One region of the Kocuria sp. CPCC 205297 genome, then DNA from elsewhere that is predicted to be linked to it. Evidence: riboswitches for the same ligand, from Rfam matches in the RefSeq annotation. Region 1 holds a riboswitch; each other region holds the start of a gene.
The links. Region 1 has a riboswitch for thiamine pyrophosphate ahead of RF650_RS02560 (3-oxoacyl-ACP reductase). Riboswitches for the same ligand answer to the same signal wherever they lie in the genome.

Region 1 (3,133 bases):
CACCATCGTGCAGTGACCCCCGCCGGCGGCGAGGCGGCCGAGCAACTGGCGGACCGTGGGACGCTCGGCCTCGATGATCCGCAGGATGGTGCCGTAGCGGCCCTGCGGACCGGTGAACTCCTCCAGGGGCGGCAGCGTGGGCACGGGCGCATCTAGGTCCCACTGCGCGCAGTCCTGCTCCACGAACGTGGAGAGCTGTGCGAGCGACTGCTCCACAGGGAGCAAACGGTCCACGCTGGCCTGCTTCTCGAGGGCCTCTTCGTGCGTGCGGCCCACGTACGTGACCAGACCGGGCATCACGATCACGGAACCGGGATCACGCCCGGCGCGGGCCACTTCGGCCTTCACCGCCGCGTAGTACTCCTGCGCGGCGGGCAGATCGTAGGCCACGGCGTAGATCCCCTCTGCAAAGTCGGCAGCGAGTGCCTTGCCGGGCCCGGAGGCACCCGCTTGGAAGAGGACCGGCTCCCCCTGGGGGGAGGGCGGAACCGTGAGGGGTCCATCCACCAGGAAGTGGCGGCCCTCGTGGTGCAGGCGGTGCAGCTTGGAGGGCTCAGCCCACCGGCCCTCCGGGTCTGCGGTGACGGCGTCCTCGTCCCAGCTGGCCCACAGGGCGCGGGCCACCTCCACGAACTCGCGGGCGCGCTCGTAGCGCTCATCCTTGGTCGGCATGGCCCGGTAGCCGTGGTTGCGGGCCTCGGAGTCCCACATGGAGGTCACCACGTTCCACCCCGCTCGCCCGCCCGAGATGTGGTCCAAGGACGCGAGCATCCTGGCCGCGTGGAACGGGGTGAAGAACGTGGTGGACACCGTGCACACCAGGCCGACGCGCTCGGTGGCCCGCGCCATCGCGGACAGCGCTGTCAGGGGTTCCAGGCTCCAGCGGGGTCCGCCGGAGACGTCACCCACGCTGTGCCCGTCCGCGAAGAACACCGCGTCGAACAGACCGCGTTCGGCAGTCCGCGCGAGCTCCTCGTAGTAGGCGATGTCCGTGAGGCGGTGCACCGGGGAGCCCGGCGCGCGCCACGCGGCCTGGTGGTGGCCGGCGCCGTAGAGGAAGGCGTTGAGGTGCAGCGTCCGGGCGGGTGTCCCGGGCGGCTGGTTCACCTGGGTGGGACGGGTGGACGCCGCAGGGGCGGCGGACGGGGTCCGCGCGGTGTCGTGCGGGGCGGCCATGTCAGTCCATCACCAGTCCACCGTCGACCACGAGGTTCTGCCCGGTGACGCCGCGGGACCAGTCGGAGGCGAAGAAGAGGGCGGTGTCCGCGAACTCCTCCGGGCTGGTGACCCGACCCAAGGGCGTACCGGCGGCAATGGCGTCGAAGACTTCGGCCGGGGTAGCGGCACTCGCGTCCGTGGTGCGTAGCAGGCCGCCGGAGATCATGTTGACGGTGATGCCCTGCGGGCCGAGATCTTTGGCGGCGGTGCGGGTGAGGGCGAGCAGGGCGGCCTTCGCGGCGGTGTAGTCGTGGTAGGGGACCACGGGGTTCTGGAAGAGGTTGGTGCCGATGTTGATGATGCGCCCCTCACCGGCCTCCATCATACCCGGGGTGACCGCCTGCATCACGTTGAGAGCGCCCACCACGGCGCCCTGGAACTGCTGCGTAAGGTTCTCGGCGGTCAGGTCCTCGAGGGTGGGTCGGGCGTCCCCGTTGAAGCTGAAGTCCACCAGGGCGTTGTTCACGGCCACGGTGATGGGCGCGCCGAAGTGCTCCCGGGCCCGGGCGACCATGTCCCGAACCTGGTGGGCGTCGGTCACATCCGCCTGGACCGCGAGTGCCCTGTCCTCCCCGAGTTCGCTGACCAGCGCGCGGGCCCGCTCCTCGCTGGAGTGGTAGTTCACGACGACGCGCGCGCCCTCCCGCGCGAACGCCCGGCTGAGGTGCTCCCCGAGCCCGCGGGCTCCGCCGGTGACCAGGACGATGGTGTTCTCGATCCGCATGCTCACTCCTGTGGCTCACGGCGAAGAAAGCGGTGCGCCACCTGCGCGGTGCGACCGTGACATCCCTTCGCCAGTACTAACTGGACAGGTTCGACGGGTGTCATCTCAGCCGCTGCGGTCCCCCACTCCGTGCCAGGTGGGCGAGAAGGGGGAGGGTGGCGGCACCCCGTGTCACTGGTGGTCAGTGTAGTCAAGGAGGTTTGGCGAGGATCAAGTGAGCGGATTGACCGAGAAGGATGGGGTCGCAGGGAACCCTGATAGGAAAGTGGCGAGACCAAATAACCGGCAGCGCGCTCGGCGGAGGGGCACGGCAGCCAGAACGGAGACGGGTGAATGTCACACCCAACAGCCGCTTCGCGGGCAAGGAACGTCGGATGGGTGCTGTGGCTCGCAGCGGTACTCGCCTGGATCGGAGGGCTTGTGGCGGAGCGACTCGTGTACTCCGGATCCCTGTCCTGCGAACTGGGCGACGGAAGCTCGATCTACGGTGAGCCGGGGTGGAGCTGGGTGCCACTGGGCCACACATGCACCTGGGAGAACGTGGGCGGCGTGACAGTCGTGGACGAGCCGTCCATGATGACTCTCGTACCGCTGCTGGTCCTGTTCCTGTGGGGAATCAGCCTGATGTTGACTCGTGTTTCCAAGCCACAGCCGCACCGCAGTCCGGGATAACCGGTCCCGCCGGTGGCAGCTCGGTCAAGACAGGCCGTTGCTCGCGGGGCGGCGCGCCGCTCGACGGCGCTGTGCCGCGACTTCTGCACGCCGTTCTTGCACCGCCTTGGTGAGAAAGATGACGGCGAAAAGCAGTTCCAGGGTCATGAGCAGCCATGATTCCCGCGCTCCAATGAAGGTGATCACGAAGAGGGCCACCATCGCGGACCCCAGGATCAGCAAGCCCACCGAATTCCGTTTCAGCATGCCCCCACCGTAGGCAGGTCACTGCCAGATCGTCTCGTGTCCCGGGTCGCAGCGACAGAGAAGCCGAGTGGGTTGCTGCGGGACCACCTTCTTGAAAGCCGCCCCGCGTGCGCCGCGCAAAAGCGCCCTGCTACCCTTGCTGGCTGGTGTGCCGGGAAGTCTGGTCGGCGGTAATGAGCGTGATGCCCGTCGACATTGGAGAAGTCCATGCCCCAGCACCACACGACCACCCCTGCCCACCGTGAGCCCGGATCGCCGGAGCCCGTGGAGCGG
Region 2 (3,133 bases), on a different contig from region 1:
TGACTCCATGACTCCGCCCCGACGCGCACCACCCCACCGAACACGTCGCTACCCGAGCGGTGCCATCCCACCGCGGCGCCTCCGCTCCACCGCGTTCAAAGATCGGGTCTCACCCGGGCAGCGTGTCCCGCAGCGCCCGCGCCGCCGCGGTGACGTCCTCCGCATCGGTCACGGCCCGCACGACCACGATGCGCGAGGCACCCGTGTCGAGCACGGACGGCAACCGCGCGGTGTCGACCCCGCCGATCGCGAAGAAGGGCTTGGCCCCCGCGTGCTGAGCGGCGTAGCGCGGCAGCTCGAGCCCCACGGCCGCGCGACCCGGCTTGGTGGGGGTCTCCCACACGGGCCCGGTGCAGAAGTAGTCGAGCCCGGCGTCGGCCACGGCGGCGTCCACCTGGGCCAGGGAGTGACAGGACCGCCCGATCACCACGTCGTCCCCCAGGACCCGCCGAGCCTGCGCGGTGGTGAGATCGCCCTGGCCCACGTGGAACACGTCCGCGCCGGTGAGCAGCGCGACGTCCGCACGATCGTTGACGGCGAAGAGTGCGCCGTGCTCACGGGCGACGTCGGCGAGTACCTCGATGGCCTCGATCTCCGCTGCAGCCTCGAGGGATTTGTCCCGCAACTGGATGATGTCCACCCCGCCCTCGTACGCGGCGTGCAGAAATTCGCGCAGGTCACCGCGCTCGTGGCGCGCCGTGACGCATACGTACAGTCGCGCGTTCTCGAGGGCGGCGCGGCGCCCGGTACCCGTCTGGCTCGTGTGTCCCATGCGGCCATCGTGGCACGAACCGCGCGCCCGCGGACACCTCGCCCGATCAGCCCGCCGCGAAGTCCCCCTGCGTTCCACAGCTAGGGGTGATTAGACTGGCAGGGCCGTTCGTCGCCGTTCGACGAACTCCACGGGAGCCCGCACACGTTGGCAACAACCACCGCAGCGGGCTGAGAGGGCGTGAGCCGCCGACCGGATCACCTGATGCGGATCATGCCGCCGGAGGGAGGAATAATGCCCGAGCACCTCGGTGACCACGTGGTCGTGGCCGGAGCTGGTCTCGTGGGCCTGGCCACGGCCTTCGAACTACGACGCCGCGGGGCCGCCGTGACCGTCGTCGATCCCCGCCCGGCGTGGGGCGCCACCCGCGCGGCCGCGGGCATGCTCGCACCGATCGCCGAGACCCAGTACGGCCAGGAACGCCTCTACCCCCTCATGCGGGCCTCCGCCGCGGAGTACCCGGACTTCGTGGAGCGCGTCACCGCGGCCACGGGCCTGCCCACGGGCTACCGCACCGAGGAGACGCTCGTGGTGGCCGCCGACGCCGCGGACGCCCAATCCCTCTCCGACCTCGCGTCACACCAGATCGCCTCCGGGATGGACGTGCAGGAGATCTCCACGCGGGAGGCCCGGCACCTGGAACCGGCTCTTGCGCCGCGGTTGAGCGGTGCGGTACGGATCGTCTCCGACCGCCAGGTGGACCCCCGGATGCTCGCGGCCGCCCTGGTGGAGACCCTGAACTGCCCGCAGCTGACCACCATCGGGGACGTCCCCGACGCCGGACCGGCGCAGTGGCTGACCTCCCGCGTGGACACCGTGCTGACCTCCCGCAGGGAACCCCGGCAGGCCACGGGCGTGCAGGTGGACTCCGGTGAGGTGATCCCCGCGGACGCCGTGGTCGTGGCCACCGGGCTGACCGCCAACACCATGGGCGGGCTGCCCGAGGGACTCGACCTCAGATTGCGCCCGGTGTTCGGGGACATCCTGCGGTTGCGGGTTCCCGAGACCGCCCTGGCCCCCGGGGAATCGCATTTGCTCACGCGCACGGTGCGCGCCCAGGTCCTGGGTCGACCCGTGTACATGGTCCCCCGCGAGGACCGGACCCTGGTGCTGGGCGCCACGAGCCGCGAGGACGGGCGCGAATCCGTGCTGGCCGGTGGCGTACACCAACTGCTGCGGGACGCGCGCGCCGTGGTCCCCGCGATCGACGACTGCGACGTCCTGGAGATGATGGCCCGCGCCCGCCCGGGAACCTCCGACGACCTGCCGTACGTGGGGAAGACCTCGGTGGCCGGGCTCGTGATCAGCACGGGTCACTTCCGTCACGGCATCCTGCTGACCCCCGTGGCGTCCCGGCTCGCGGCGGAGCTCGTGACCGGCGTCCTGGACCCGCTCGCGGACCACGGGTCCGACGCCGCGTTCCTCGCCGACACCGACCCGGCCCGGCACTCGAACCCCGCCCCCGAGGCCCCGTTCACCACACCCGAGAGCTATCCCCAGATGCATGGAGGACTCGAATGATCGCGCCCGAGACCACAGACAATTCCTCCACGGCCGTCGTGAACGGCTCCCCCGTGGCGGTGACCCCGGGGTTGACGGTCGCGAGCGCCGTCGTCGACCTCACGGGCCGCGAGATCACACCCGAGGGCACCGCCGCGGACGGCCATCCCCTGGGGATCGCCGTGGCGGTGGACGACGCCGTGATCCCCCGCTCCCTGTGGGCCACGACCCCCGTGGAAGCGGGTCAATCCGTGGAGATCGTCACCGCGGTGCAGGGAGGCTGAACGTGACCACGCACGAAACCCACCTGACCGTGGCCGGGGTGGAGCTCTCGTCCCGGCTGATCATGGGCACCGGGGGCCTCACCGATTTCGCGATGCTCGAACGGGCCCTGCTGGCCTCCGGGACGGAACTGACCACGGTGGCCCTGCGCCGCTTCGCGCCCGGCCCCGCCTCGCCAGCGGGCGCGCAAGCATCCGGCACGGCGAACCGGGCGAGCGGTCGCGCGGGAGGTGGCGCAGCGGCGTCGTCGACCGGGACACCGCAGGACAGCCTGTACGGGCTGCTGCGCCGCAACGACATCCGGGTGCTGCCCAACACTGCGGGGTGCTACACCGCGCGGGACGCTCTGCTGACCGCTGAACTGGGGCGCGAGGCGCTGGAGACGGACTGGGTCAAGCTCGAAATCATCGCGGACGAGGACACCCTGCTCCCGGACGGTGTGGAGCTGCTGGACGCGACCGAGAAACTCGCTCGGCGCGGTTTCATGGTCTTCGCGTACACGTCCGACGACCCCGTGCTCGCGCTGCGGCTCGAGGACGCCGGGGCCGTGGCCGTGATGCCCCTCGGTGCTCCCATCGG
Region 3 (3,133 bases), on a different contig from region 1:
GCGATCGTGGGTGCGGGTCTCGCCATCGAGATGGTGTACAACCACCACTCCAGCAACATCATCCTGCTCGTGATCATCTCCCTGGTGGGCTTCCTGGGGTCTGTGACGGTCGCGCGCAATGTGGGGTTGGAGCGCTCATGAACTGGCACACCGTCCTGGACGTCATCGCGCTGCTGTGCCTCGTGGGGGGGTCCCTCATGTCCCTGGCCGCGGCGGTGGGTCTGGTGCGCTTCCCCGATCTGCTCTCGCGCATGCACGCCGGCACCAAACCCCAGGTCCTGGGGTTGCTCCTGCTGCTCACGGCCGTGGCGATCGAGAGCGGCAATCCCGGCATGATCCCGCTGATGATCCTCGCGTGGCTGTTCCAGCTGCTCACGGTGCCCGTGTCCGCGCACATGGTGGGCCGCGCCGCCTACCGCTCCAAGCACCTGAACCAGAAGAACCTCGTGGAGGACGAGCTGCGCGAGGTCGTCGCTCGCGTCGGCGAGGAAGAATCTCGCTGAGGACGTAATTCTCGGTGGGACCGGGTTCCTTCCGCCCCGTCGCGCCCGGCGCTTCGTATGCTGGGCAACGAGCACGACGTCGTCGGCCGCCCGGTGCCGTCGGCACCCACAAGACAAGGAGAACCTCATGAACAAGGTAATGGACATTTTCGGCACGGTGGCGTCCCTGGGTGGCGTGGCCCTGGCCAACAAGGGCCTGTCCGCGGTGTGGAAGCAGGTCACGGGCAACGAGCCCCCAGCCAAGAACCCGGACCCGGACGAGGCCTGGACCGACATCATCATCTGGGCCGTGATCACCGGTGTGGTGGGCACCGTCATCAAGGTGGGGATCTCCCGCCAGGTGGCCAAGTTCGAGTCCAAGGACTCCGATCCCTCCCGCAGCTCCCAGAGCGAGATCTGAGCCGGCGGGTCCCGCGCCCCCCTGTACGGGTGGGCCGGGGCCGCGTAGGACGTACGCACGACGGCGGGTGGCTGGGCACGCGAGATGCCCGGCCACCCGCCGTCGTGGGCTAGACTGGCGTCTCAACGACAGGGGAGCGCCACCGCGGCGCTGAGAGTGCGCGTGAGCGCAGACCCTCGAACCTGATCCGGCTCGTACCGGCGCTAGGGAGTCGAGTATCTCAAGGACCCGCTCGCAACGGCGGGTGGTGTTCTTCCCCTCCTGGGATCTTCAGGAGGATTCAGCATGACGCAGGTCGGTAACACCCCCACCCGTACACCTCGCGCAAGCGGCAACCGCAGCTCGTCGTGGCGGGTCGTGGACATCGTGGTCACCGCCGTATTGGCCGCGGTGTGCGCCGTGATCTTCTGGATGTGGTCCAACCTCCTGTACCCGGCGGTCTCGGCGGGCACGGTGGCCTACCCGCCGTCCGCGGGGCTCATCGCGGGGGGCTGGCTCGTGGCGGGTACCCTGGGCGCCCTGATCATCCGCAAACCGGGCGCGGCCCTGTTCTGCGAGTTGCTCGCGGCCGTGATCGAGGGCTTCCTGGGAACGCATTTCGGGTGGCTCGTGGTGCTCTCCGGTCTGGTGCAGGGCCTCGGTGTGGAGGTCGTGTTCCTCCTGACCCGTTACCGCCGGTTCGGTCCCGTGACCGCGGCGATCGGTGGGGCTGTATCCGGGCTGTTCCTGGGCGTGAGCGAGAACATCATGTACAACTTCGAGTGGGCCCTGGATCAGCAGGTCGTCTACGCGGCGCTGACCACGCTCTCCGGGGCCGTGATCGCAGGGTTGCTCATGTGGGCCGTGATGAAGGCCCTGCAGGCCACGGGTGTCCTCGGAGCACTGGCCTCCGGCGCCGTGCGCCGATGACCGCGGAACCGACCGTGCAGCTCACGGGCGCGCGGGTGGTCCTGGAGGGGTTCGGATGGCATCACCCCGGCCGCGAGACGCCCAGTCTGGTGGACCTGGACCTGATCATCGAGCCCGGCGAACGCGTCCTGCTCCTGGGCCCGTCCGGGGCGGGCAAGTCTACGCTCCTGCAGGCACTGGCCGGTGTGGACCAGGACCCTGACGGCCGTTCCGCATCGGGCGGGTTGAGCGTCGGGGGTGTCGACCCGCGCGACGCCCGCGGCACGGTGGGCTTCATGCACCAGGACCCCGAGACGCAGGTGGTCCTCTCGCGCGTGGGGGACGACGTCGCGTTCGGCCTCGAGAACCTCGCCGTCCCCCGCGAGCGGATCTGGCCGCGCGTGCGGGAAGCGCTCGCGCGCACGGGTCTGGAGCTCCCGCTCGACCACCCCACCACGGCACTGTCCGGGGGGCAGAAACAACGTCTCGCGCTCGCCGGGACCCTGGCCATGTGCCCGCGGCTGCTGTTGCTGGACGAACCCACGGCGAGCGTGGACCACGAGGGGGCGCAGCAGCTGTGCCGCGCCGTGGCCGATGCGGTGCGCGAGGACGGGACCACCCTTGTGGTCGTGGAGCACAGGGTGGCCCTGTGGGAACCGGTTGTGGACCGTGTGATCGTGCTGGGCGACGACGGTCGGGTGGCCTTCGACGGCCCCGCGCAGCAGACCCTGCAGGACGCCCGGGACCTGCTGCAGCACCAGGGTACGTGGGTCCCCGGCTGGGTGCCGCGCACTCGCACTCCCGTGCATGCCTCGAATGGTATGGATCCCGCGGTACGGCAGACGGCTGCCTCCGCGGCGCCACACGGCATCACGCCGCCCGCTGTGCCTACGGAGAATGCGCCGGCCGCGTCGCCCATGAGGGCTTCGGATGTCGCGGAGTCTGCGCAGGATACGGGTGGTTTCACCACCGTGCCCGCCGCCGCCGCACCGGGCACCACCTTGTTGAGCGCCCGCGATCTCGCCGTGTCCCGGAGCCAACCGGGACGGCGGGCGCTCGCGCGGCGGCGTCGTCGGGCGCTCGCCGCGTGGCGGCGCGGGGAAGCGTACCCGGAACCGGACGTGCGCACGGGGGCGGCGCCGGCGGCCGAGAACATCACCGTGGACGTCCGCGCGGGGCAGGCGCTGGCCGTCACAGGCGTCAACGGCGCGGGGAAGTCCACCCTCGCGCTGACCCTCGCCGGACTGCTGCTGCCCGTGCGCGGTACCGTGTGGGCCACGGACGCCCTCGCGACCGACGCGCCCGCTGATCCCTCCCTGTGGGACGGCGCGGAACTGGTCTC
Region 4 (3,133 bases), on a different contig from region 1:
CAGGATCGCGGCGGAGCCCACCGCGAAGCCGTCCTGACCCGTGCGCGCCAGCAGGAAGTCCGCGTAACTGCTCGTGACGTCACTCGGCGGCATGGGCTCCCGGTCCCCGAGCCGGGCGCGATGCAGCGCGGACTCGAACGAGACCACGGAGGCCGACGCCGCGGCGAAGTGTTCGCGCGAACGCTCGTCCGGGGCGGAGGCCGCGAGCAGGGCCAGCGCCCGGGAGTAGTACTGCAGATATTGCATGTCCTGGTCCAGGTACAGCTCGAACTCGCCCGGGTCCAGGGTGCCGTCCCCGAGGCCCCGGATGAACGCCAGGGCGGCAATGCGTTCACGCACCGGGGCGCTCTCCTCCCACAGTTCGTCGGTGAACCGGGGGCCCTCGGATTCCGCGGCGGCCGTCATCACGAACGCCGGATCCGTGACGAGGTGCTGGACGTGGTGCATGTGGTGCACGGGACCGTTGCCGTGACCCACGTGCAACTCGTCCGCGCCGCGCAGTGCACCACGCAACCATGTGCGGGCCGTGCGGATCGCCTCGGGCCAGTCCCCGGTCCGCGCCACGACCGTGGCCACCGCGGAGGACAGCGAGCACCCGGTGCCGTGGGTGTTACGCGTGTGCACCCTGCGACCCTCGAACAACGCGGCGGGTTCGTCCTGACCGGGGAGCAACAGGGCGTCCGGGGTCGTGTCCCCGGCCAAGTGGCCACCTTTCACGAGGACCCGGGTATGGAACGCCGCCGCGACCGCGCGTCCCTGCTCGAGCGCCTCGTCCCAGGTCGCGGCCACGGGGCGCTCGGCCAGCACCGCGAGTTCCGGGAGGTTGGGGGTGATCAAATTCGCGTGGGGCAGCAGCTCCCGCAGGGCCCGTTCGGCGTCCGGACGCAGCAATCGCCCGCCGGCCGTGGCGACCATGACGGGGTCGATCACGACCACGGGTGCGCGCCCCACCATGAGCCAGTCCCGGACCGTGTCGATGACCTCCACGGAGCCGAGCATCCCCACCTTGATCGCGTCCAGGGTGACGTCCCCGGCGACCGCGTCCAGCTGGTCCCGCAGGACCTGGACGGGTGGGGTGTGTACGCTCACGACGCCCCGGGTGTTCTGGGCGACCACTGCGGTGATCACACTCAGCCCGTACCCGCCCAGTGCGGCGATGGATTTCAGGTCCGCGGCGTGACCCGCCCCGCCCGTGGGATCGGTTCCGGCAATAGAGAGGACGCGGGGTATGGCGGTAGAAGGCGTGGTGTCCACGACAATCCCTTCGCTAGTACGAGCTAGATCAGGTTCGACGGGTGTGTTCTCAGCCGCAGTGCGCAGCACCCCGTGTGTGTCCCCGATCATGCCACAGGGGCACCCGGAATCCCGGGTGCCCCTGCGGTGCTCGCGTGGCGACGGATCCAGCCGCCGGTCACTCAGTCCTGCTTGCCGGTCATCGTGATGTCCTGAGCCTTGATGCCCACACCCACGATGGTGGGCTGGTCACCGGACGCCGCGGGGGTCGCGGCCCCGGCCTCCGCGGTGAAACGGCTGACCTGCCGTTCCTGCGTGTACTCGTGGGTCTCCACCCTCGCGGTTCCGGGCGCGGCCGCCGGCGCCACGGCACGCCGCGACCCACGACGCCGTCGGGCCGGAGCCGCCGGCGCCTCCGCCGGCCGGTTCCCGCCGGCGGACGACGCCGCCCCGGAACTCTGCTGCTGCGCGGCACTCGTCTGCCCTGCACTGGATTGCGCAGTCCCGGAGTTCGACGGCGCGTGTCCGGCGGCCGACCGCTTCGACACGGCCTCTCGCGGCTGGGGCGCGGCGTCCGCATCCTGAACGGCACCCTCGGTCGAGGTTTCGTCCTCGCCCGCATCCGTGAACGCGGCGCTCAGCGAATCCAGGGACAGGGCCTCCTGGGTGCCCTCGCTCCCCCGCTGCTCAGACTGCCCGTGGGGCAGTTCGATGACCTCGCCGTGGATCGTGAGGCTCGCGGACGAGTCCCCACCGGAACGGTCCTCGGACCGGGAATCCCCGCGCGAGTCGTTCCCGGAACCGTCCCGGTCGGAACCGTCGTTCTGCACGGCGTTGTCCTCGCCCTGCTGACCGCGACCGCGGCTGCGCTTGCCGCGACGCTTGCGGCGACGGCGCCCGCCCTCGGACTCCCCGTGGGAGTTCTCGGACGCGTGCTCCCCGCCCTGCTGACCGCGGGAGGTCTGCTGCTCCTGGGAACCGGTGTCCTCGGCCTGCCCGCCCCCGGACTGCGGTGCGGTGCCCTGGGAAGCATTCCGTGCGGCGTCGCCGGACTCGTCGTGGGAGGAGGCCGCGGCGATGTTCGCTAACGCCGTGCGGGTGGCCTCCACGCGCGCCTGGTCCGGCTCGTCCGAACCGTGGTGCTGGTTGCCGTTCCTGGGCTTGTCCTGCGCACCGTTGTGCTGCTTGTTGCGCGAACGCTTACGCTCGTGTCGAGTGCCGCGCTGGTCGGAGGGAGCCGCGCCGGAGCGGCCCTTCAAGGGGTGGTCGTGGACCACGACGCCGCGGCCCGCGCATTCCTCGCACGGCTCGGAGAAGACCTCGAGCAACCCCGTACCCATGCGCTTGCGCGTCATCTGCACGAGACCCAGGGAGGTCACCTCGGCCACCTGGTGCTTCGTGCGGTCCCGGCCCAGGCACTCCACGAGCCGGCGCAGTACGAGATCGCGGTTGGACTCCAGAACCATGTCGATGAAGTCCACCACGATGATCCCGCCGATATCACGCAACCGCAGTTGCCGCACGATCTCCTCGGCGGCCTCGAGGTTGTTCTTGGTCACGGTCTCCTCGAGGTTGCCCCCGGAGCCCGTGAACTTGCCGGTGTTGACGTCCACCACGGTCATGGCCTCGGTGCGGTCGATCACGAGCGATCCGCCGGAGGGCAGGAAAACCTTGCGCTCGAGGGCCTTCTGGATCTGCTCCTCCACGCGCATGTGCTCGAAGAGGTCGTCATCGCCGGTCCAGCGCTCGAGGCGGTCCAGCAGGTCGGGCGCCACGTAGGTCACGTAAGCCTCGATGTTGTCCCACGCCTGCTCGCCCTGGACCACCATGGCGGAGAAATCCTCGTTGAAGACGTCCCGCACGGTCTTGATGGTCAGGTCCGGTTCCGCGTACAGCATCT

Region 2: it holds a riboswitch for thiamine pyrophosphate, as region 1 does, so the genes downstream of both, thiO (glycine oxidase ThiO) here and RF650_RS02560 (3-oxoacyl-ACP reductase) in region 1, are expected to answer to the same signal.
Region 3: it holds a riboswitch for thiamine pyrophosphate, as region 1 does, so the genes downstream of both, RF650_RS04835 (ECF transporter S component) here and RF650_RS02560 (3-oxoacyl-ACP reductase) in region 1, are expected to answer to the same signal.
Region 4: it holds a riboswitch for thiamine pyrophosphate, as region 1 does, so the genes downstream of both, RF650_RS06530 (bifunctional hydroxymethylpyrimidine kinase/phosphomethylpyrimidine kinase) here and RF650_RS02560 (3-oxoacyl-ACP reductase) in region 1, are expected to answer to the same signal.

What each region holds. Positions count from the first base shown of each region.
Region 1 is NZ_JAVKPY010000002.1:211,208-214,340, forward strand. Features, by position in the region: gene RF650_RS02555 (LLM class flavin-dependent oxidoreductase) at 1-1,176, opposite strand, end outside; gene RF650_RS02560 (3-oxoacyl-ACP reductase) at 1,178-1,942, opposite strand; TPP riboswitch at 1,988-2,121, opposite strand; gene RF650_RS02565 (hypothetical protein) at 2,639-2,860, opposite strand; gene nhaA (Na+/H+ antiporter NhaA) at 3,068-3,133, shown strand, end outside.
Region 2 is NZ_JAVKPY010000004.1:170,765-173,897, reverse strand. Features, by position in the region: gene thiE (thiamine phosphate synthase) at 110-772, opposite strand; TPP riboswitch at 893-1,017, shown strand; gene thiO (glycine oxidase ThiO) at 1,007-2,293, shown strand; gene thiS (sulfur carrier protein ThiS) at 2,290-2,556, shown strand; gene RF650_RS05100 (thiazole synthase) at 2,559-3,133, shown strand, end outside.
Region 3 is NZ_JAVKPY010000004.1:112,358-115,490, forward strand. Features, by position in the region: gene RF650_RS04820 (monovalent cation/H+ antiporter complex subunit F) at 1-141, shown strand, start outside; gene mnhG (monovalent cation/H(+) antiporter subunit G) at 138-503, shown strand; gene RF650_RS04830 (DUF4235 domain-containing protein) at 631-903, shown strand; TPP riboswitch at 1,024-1,130, shown strand; gene RF650_RS04835 (ECF transporter S component) at 1,189-1,812, shown strand; gene RF650_RS04840 (ABC transporter ATP-binding protein) at 1,809-3,133, shown strand, end outside.
Region 4 is NZ_JAVKPY010000005.1:221,583-224,715, forward strand. Features, by position in the region: gene RF650_RS06530 (bifunctional hydroxymethylpyrimidine kinase/phosphomethylpyrimidine kinase) at 1-1,254, opposite strand, end outside; TPP riboswitch at 1,242-1,337, opposite strand; gene RF650_RS06535 (Rne/Rng family ribonuclease) at 1,416-3,133, opposite strand, start outside.